DNA from 3 places in the Arthrobacter sp. OAP107 genome. Region 2 is predicted to be linked to each of the others. Evidence: predicted binding sites of a transcription regulator. Region 2 holds the regulator's gene; each other region holds the start of a gene.
What was found. Region 2 encodes LexA, which represses DNA repair genes until DNA is damaged. Its sites were predicted from a motif close to TCGAACANNTGTTCGA; they were not measured.
Positions count from the first base shown of each region.

Region 1: ABIE00_RS23860 (LexA family protein) is a predicted target of LexA. The motif match lies at 860-875, and genes of this name have one in related genera.
Region 3: ABIE00_RS14375 (LexA family protein) is a predicted target of LexA. The motif match lies at 1,119-1,134, and genes of this name have one in related genera.

Region 1 covers NZ_JBEPOK010000001.1:5,197,999-5,200,261, forward strand. Annotated here, with positions in the region: gene ABIE00_RS23855 (Y-family DNA polymerase) at 1-422, opposite strand, end outside; gene ABIE00_RS23860 (LexA family protein) at 415-846, opposite strand; gene ABIE00_RS23865 (ketopantoate reductase family protein) at 997-1,899, shown strand; gene ABIE00_RS23870 (hypothetical protein) at 1,990-2,263, shown strand, end outside.
Region 2 covers NZ_JBEPOK010000001.1:3,512,803-3,515,065, forward strand. Annotated here, with positions in the region: gene ABIE00_RS16140 (LysM peptidoglycan-binding domain-containing protein) at 70-438, opposite strand; gene lexA (transcriptional repressor LexA) at 749-1,492, shown strand; gene ABIE00_RS16150 (ATP-dependent DNA helicase) at 1,567-2,263, opposite strand, start outside.
Region 3 covers NZ_JBEPOK010000001.1:3,130,872-3,133,134, reverse strand. Annotated here, with positions in the region: gene ABIE00_RS14385 (hypothetical protein) at 1-455, opposite strand, end outside; gene ABIE00_RS14380 (DUF3592 domain-containing protein) at 584-1,015, opposite strand; gene ABIE00_RS14375 (LexA family protein) at 1,191-1,622, shown strand; gene ABIE00_RS14370 (Y-family DNA polymerase) at 1,632-2,263, shown strand, end outside.

The DNA.
Region 1 (2,263 bases), 1.7 Mb from region 2:
ACGCACACAGGCACCCCGACGTTGCGCCGAACCGCGGCCCTGATGGTCCGGCCAAGACCCGTCACCTGTTCGGGGCTGCCCTTGATGCCAAGGAACGCCTCGTCGATGCTGTACACCTCGAGCCAGGCCGAGTAGCGTCCCAGCAGCTCCATGACCCGGGCGCTGATGTCGCCGTACAGTTCATAGTTGCTTGACAGGGCAACGAGGCCCCACTCCCTGGCCCGCGGGGCGATCTTGAACCACGGCTGGCCGGTGCTGATCCCCAGGGCCTTGGCTTCCGGGCTGCGGGTCACGGCGCAGCCGTCGTTGTTGGATAGCACCACCAGCGGCTTACCTTCGAGGGAGGGGTCGAAGGCCCGCTCCGCGCTGGCGTAGAAGCAATTCACATCCACCAGGGCTATCTGCTGCCGGGTCTCAGACATGGTGGAGGCACCTCGTGGCCACGCCCCAGATGGTGAGGTCGGCCAGGGCGGGGACAATGATGTCCGGATACAGGGGGTTGGCCGCCTGGAGCACCACACCGGCCGCGGTGATCTTCAGGCGCTTGATGGTGAGCTCGCCGTCCAGCACTGCCACCACCACGGATCCGTCGCGCGGTTCCAGCGCCCGGTTCACGATCAGTTCGTCGCCGTCGCTGATGCCGGCGTGTTCCATCGAGTCGCCGGAGACCCGCACGATGTAGGTGCTGGTGATGTCCTTGATCAGGTGTTCGTTCAGGTCGATCCGACCGTCAAAGTAATCCTGCGCGGGGGACGGGAAGCCCGCTGCCACGGCCACGGGGGAGACCAGCACAAGCCGCAGGGAAAGTCCCGCCTCTATCACGCGGGGACCGATGATCACGCCCACAACACACCTTTTTTCGAATATATGTTCGATAATCAGTGTAGTCCCCGGGACTGACAAACTGCAGACTCTGCAGAATCCTGCGGTAAACGGTGCGTCCGGCCCTGGCAAGTATGGTTGTGCTGTGCCTACCAGTGCGGAAGGAATACAGCCATGCGGATTCTGGTCGTTGGGGCCGGCGCGACCGGCGGCGCCTTTGGCAGCCTGCTCCAGGAAGCCGGACGCGACGTCACTTACCTCGTGCGCGAAAGCCGGGCGAAGAGACTTAGGCGCGATGGCTTGCGGTTTGTCTCGCCCGGAAATGACCGCACCCACCAGGTCCGGACGGTCGTTGCCGGAGAAACCGCTGAGCCTTTCGACCTCGTACTTGTCACCGTTAAAGCCGCTGCTCTCGAGGGAGCCATCGCGGATCTGCGGCACTACGTGGGATCAGGGACGTTCCTGCTGCCGTTCCTGAACGGCATGGCGCATGTTGAACGGCTGGACCAGGAGTTTCCCGGGCAGGTGTTGGGTGGTCTGGTGAAGATCGTCGCCACGCTCGACGGCGACACCGTGCGCCAAATGACCGGGCTGACCACGCTGACTGTCGGCGCCCTCGATGGTGCCGGCGTCCCAGAAGGGGTTATCGAAGCCCTGGACGTCCCGGGCATTGATCTCACGGTCAGCCGGGATGTCGTTGGTGCCCTGTGGGAGAAATGGGCGTTCATCGCCGCTGCGGGCGTCATCACGTGCCTGTTCCGCGGGCCCATCGGCAAAATCATCGACGCCGGCGGACTTCCAAAGATCATCGACGCCATCAACGAACTTGAGGCCGTCGCCGAGGAAGCCGGCCACCCCGTCTCCGGCCAGGCACACGCGCAGTCCCTGGCGCTCCTGACTGAACCGGGTTCGGCCTTCACCTCCTCCCTGTACCGGGATCTCACCGCCGGTCGTCCGACCGAGGGAGAACATATCCTGGGAGACCTCGCCGGCCGCGCCCGGCATCTCGGCGTCCCCACGCCGCTGCTCGACCTCACCCTCATCCAACTCAGAGCGAACAGGCCGACGCACGGCTAGGGCCGCCACTTCTGCGAGGCAGCGGTTGTGTTCATCACACGTTCGTCGTGCCGTCTCCGTCACAGCGGGTCTCCGTCGCATACTGGTCTCATGGGGATGCAAGACGCAGGAGGATCAGTGGTGGAAACCTTGAAGAGGGTGGTGCGGAACGAGTACTTTCCGGCAGCGGCCGTGCTGACGCTGGTGGTGCTCTTCTGGGTTGCGGGCCTGTTCGGCGGCCTCTCGCTGCTGAGCCGGAGCCAGCCCCCAATCGCCACGCTCACCTGGCTGCTGTTCGTGTACGCCGCTGCCGTCCTGACGCCACTGGCTGGCATCCTGGCCGCGGCGGACCTGCTTCGCCGGTGGTGGCGAAACCGCCGCGCAG
Region 2 (2,263 bases):
TGCAGGGCTGGCCGGAAACTGTGACGGTTCCGGCGCCCGGGAACCGCACGGTTCGGGGGGCGTGAAGCTCTATTTGTTCGGTACAAAAAGCTGCTGCCCGGGCATGACCTTCCCGGCCTGAAGGTCGTTGAGCTGGACGATGTCCGCGATCACATCCCGTGGATCGCGGTCCGGGTCGACCTTGCCCGCGATGGCCCACAATGATTCGCCGGGCTGCACCGTGACCGACACCGTCGGCGTGACGGCGAGACCGGTGGCGCTGTCAGCAGCCTTTGCCGGCGAGTTCAGCAGCCCGGTCAGTGACAGGATCACGGCGGCGAGCAGGACAAGCGGGAGGCCGATCAGGACAATCCGGCCACGGCGGGTGAGGCGCAGCCGCGGCGGCTTGCCGGGCCGGGAAACTGCCGTAGAAGTTACTGCTGCTGTTGAAGCTGACATGGCGTGAGCCCTCCTGGACCAAAGTTGTACTGCCTCGCGTTCGAACAAACAGTTCGAACACCGGACTGACAAGCGGCCCTCACTAGAACACATGTTCGAACTTTGCTTTTCCTAGTTTTAGCATCTATCAACGAATTAAGTCGAGACTCGCTAGAACAAATGTTTGAAAAAGCCCAATGGCTGGCCTACGTTGGAAATCAAAGAACAACCACAACTGCAGTTGATCAGCAGGGTCTGACATTTTTCAGGCCGGAAGTTCCCGGCCTCTGCAGCTACCGCAACCGGGAGGAACGGAAAGGCGTTGGCGAACATGGCAGCACAGGCCTCTGACGGCAAGGCTCCCCAGCGCAGCCCGCGGTCTCAGCGGACCCCCAAGGGACTTACAGTCCGCCAGAAGAAGATCCTGGAAACCATCCAGCGTTCGGTCAACGAGAACGGCTACCCGCCGTCGATGCGGGAAATCGGTGACACCGTAGGCCTGGCCAGCCTCTCCAGCGTGACCCATCAGCTTTCGCAGCTGGAAAAGCTCGGCTACCTGCGGCGCGACCCCAAGCGGCCGCGCGCCATGGAGGTCCTGATGCCGCTCACTCTGGATGCGGGAACGGCGAAATCCGGCGGTGACAAAGCCCCGGCCCCCAGCACGGCAGGCGGCTCCGTGTCCGAACTGCCCAGCGCGATGGACACCGCCATGGTGCCGCTGGTTGGCCGGATCGCGGCGGGCGGTCCCATCCTCGCGGACCAGATGGTGGAGGAGCTGATGCCGCTGCCCCGCCAGCTGGTGGGCCATGGCGAACTGTTCATGCTCAAGGTCGCGGGCGACTCCATGGTGGACGCCGCCATCTGTGACGGGGACTGGGTTGTGGTCCGGCGGCAGAGCGACGCCGTCAACGGCGACATCGTCGCGGCACTGCTTGACGATGAGGCCACCGTCAAGACCTTCCGGCAACGGGACGGCCACACCTGGCTCCTGCCGCAGAACACGCAGTACGAACCCATCCTCGGCGACCACGCAGTGGTCATGGGCAAGGTGGTTTCCGTACTTCGCTCGCTGTAGCCCCCTGGGGCTTGTCCCCACGGAATCTTCGGCAGAGAACTTTCGGCCCCGGGCTGCTGCAGCCCGGGGCGTCCCTATGCCTGGGCGCCGGCGAGCCTCTCCAGTGCCGCGATGGCGGTCTTCCGGTCGGTCGTTGGCCAGAACGGCGGCAACGCGGCCCGCAGGAACCCGCCATAGCGCTCCGTGGACAGCCGGGAATCCAGCACGGCCACCACGCCCTTGTCATTCGTGGACCGAATGAGACGCCCCGCCCCCTGGGCAAGCCTGATGGCCGCGTGCGTGGCGGATACCGACATGAAGCCGTTGCCGCCGGCCTGGGCAACAGCCCGCGACCGCGCCGTCATCAGCGGATCATCAGGGCGCGGGAAGGGAATCCTGTCAATCACCACCAGGCGGCATGACCCGCCCGGCACATCGACGCCCTGCCACAATGACATCGTGCCGAACAGGCAGGTGTCGGGTTCATCGGCGAACTGCTTCACCAGCGCCGTCATGGTGGACTCACCCTGGCAAAGAATGCTGACATCCAGCCGGGTGCGCAGGGCATCTGCTGCTTCCTCTGCGGCCCGACGGGAGGAGAACAGACACAGCGCTCCCCCGCCGGACGCGCGGATCAGTGACTCGAGTTCGTCCAGCGCCTCGGGCGACGTGCCGCGGCCAGGCTTCGGCAGGTGGCCCGCCACGTAGAGGATTCCCTGCCGGGGATAGTCAAAGGGCGAACCCACGTCGACGCCGGTCCAGCTCGGGGCGCCTTCCCCGACCAGGCCCAGC
Region 3 (2,263 bases), 380 kb from region 2:
CGCTCTGCTGATTCACTGGAGATGCCGTAGCGGTCCACGCCGTCACGAATCAGCGCGGTGAAGTCCTCCAACGACTTTGCCGTGAGGAAGTACGTGACCTCACTGAACTCGGATCTGTTGTTCATGCCGTTGAGCCGCAGCCGGTCGGTGGTGGCGCTGATGCTCCCACGGGGCCCTTCGATATTCAGCTCCATGACGCCATCACGCATCAGGACGTCCGGCGCCTGGCTTGTATCGTTCTCCAGGCCGACGCTCTCCTTCGTGAGCCGTCCCGAGGTCATATTCAGCCGGGCGGATTTGGACGCCTTGATTTGTGCGATGCCGGCTTTATCCAGGCGGGCGTAGCCGTCGGCGGCCGCCGTGGCTGTAGTGGTAGCGTCAGCCCCTCCGTAGGCAACGACGCAGCCGGTGAGCAGCAGCGGAATGAGCAGTAACGACGCGGCAAAGCCCTTCATTCTTATCCCCCAAATGAGTGTGTAACGGTCAAGTCAGTAAACCATCTGCCCGGGATGACCAGAGATGGCTCTGAGGACATCCATGGCGTTCCACGGCAGCCGATGCGCGTTGGCAGGGCCAATGCAGACTAGCCGAGCGGGAAAATGCCGATGAACCAGAATGAGGCGACGGCGAAGACGCCGAAGAACGCAATTAGGCATCCCATGGCGGTACGCGGCTCTGAGGACACCTGAAGGGATTCCTGTGGATTGGCGGGGTTGTAGGCCACCTCGATCACGGATCCAGGTAAGGGCTGCTCGACGAGGGAGATTTCGGACTTGCCCCTGAAGAGGGTGCCCTGCGGATCGGTGAACTGGTAGGTGGGGTAGTGGCGGAGGTTTCGACTGGAGCTGCCCACGCCGCTGGTCCAGCCCGTGGTGCTGCCGGTCACGGTGGCCGACGCCTTGGGCCATTCCACCATCAGCTGTGACTGGCGCCTGGTTCTGCGCCCCGCACGGACCAACGAGAAAATCGCGCCCGCAACGAACAGCGCCCAGACAACGTAAAAAGTGACTCTCATGGCTCCCCCAGGTTCCGGTCATCAAGGAGTATGCCACGTCCTGCGGGCTGCCCCCGGAACGTCCGGTGGCAGGCGCCAGATTGGGGGGCCGGAGTATGATTAATCGAAGACATATTCACATGTGCATAAACCTGCGGAGAACATAGTTTCGATGATCCCCAGGAGGTAGTGGTCGATGAGTGCCATCGTTGTTGCCGCCCTTGACGTGCTGATCTCGGATCTGACAGGACCTCTGTACTGCCCAGTCGCGGTTCCGGCCGGCTTCCCGTCACCCGCCCAGGACTACTTCACGGGACGCATTGATCTGAACAAGCACCTCATCAAAGACATCACGAGCACGTTCCTGGTGAGGGTGGCTGGTGATTCGATGGCCGGCGCCGGCATCGCCGACGGCGACGAGCTCGTTGTCGACAGGTCTCTCACGCCCCTCGACGGCAATGTCGTGGTCGCCATCGTCGACGGAGAACTGACCATCAAGAGGCTTCGGCTTGAACGCGGCCGCGTGAGACTGGCGGCTGAGAACCCGGACTATCCGGACGTGGTGGTCCCGGAGCTTGCAGAGCTCAGCATTTGGGGCGTGGTCACCCGTTGTCTTCATCGCCTCTAGCGGGCCATCATGCGTGACCTGCCGGACGGCCGGGTGGAGCGGACAGCACTCATCGACGTCAACTCGTTCTACGTTTCGTGTGAGCGCGCCTTTGACCCAAAGTTGGAGGGAAGGCCCGTGGTGGTTCTCTCCAACAACGACGGCTGCGTTGTTGCCCGGTCCAATGAAGCCAAGGCCTTGGGCATCGAGAACGGGGATCCCTGGTTCAAGCTCGTAGCTGATGCCCCGCGTACGGGACTCATTCATCGCAGCTCCAATTATGAGCTTTACGGAGATTTGAGTTCGCGCGTCATGGAGCTGATTGGCCGCTACAGCTACCTCGTCGAGGTGTACTCGATCGACGAAGCATTTGCCATGCTGCGCGGAGAACCGCATGACCTGGAGCGCGTGGGGCGGGAAATCAAAGCTGCTGTGGCCAGGCACGTCGGCCTGCCTGTTTGTGTCGGTATTGCCCCGACCAAGACCTTGGCAAAGTTCGTCAACAGGATTGCCAAGCAGAACCCTGCTCTGGGAGGGGTATGCAGCTACGACACGCTTCCTGTGACTCATCGCGACCACATCATGTCCCGGGTCCCGGTGACCGGCATCTGGGGAATTGCCGGGCGGCTGGGCAAGCGGCTCAACGCCCTGGGTATCTTCAC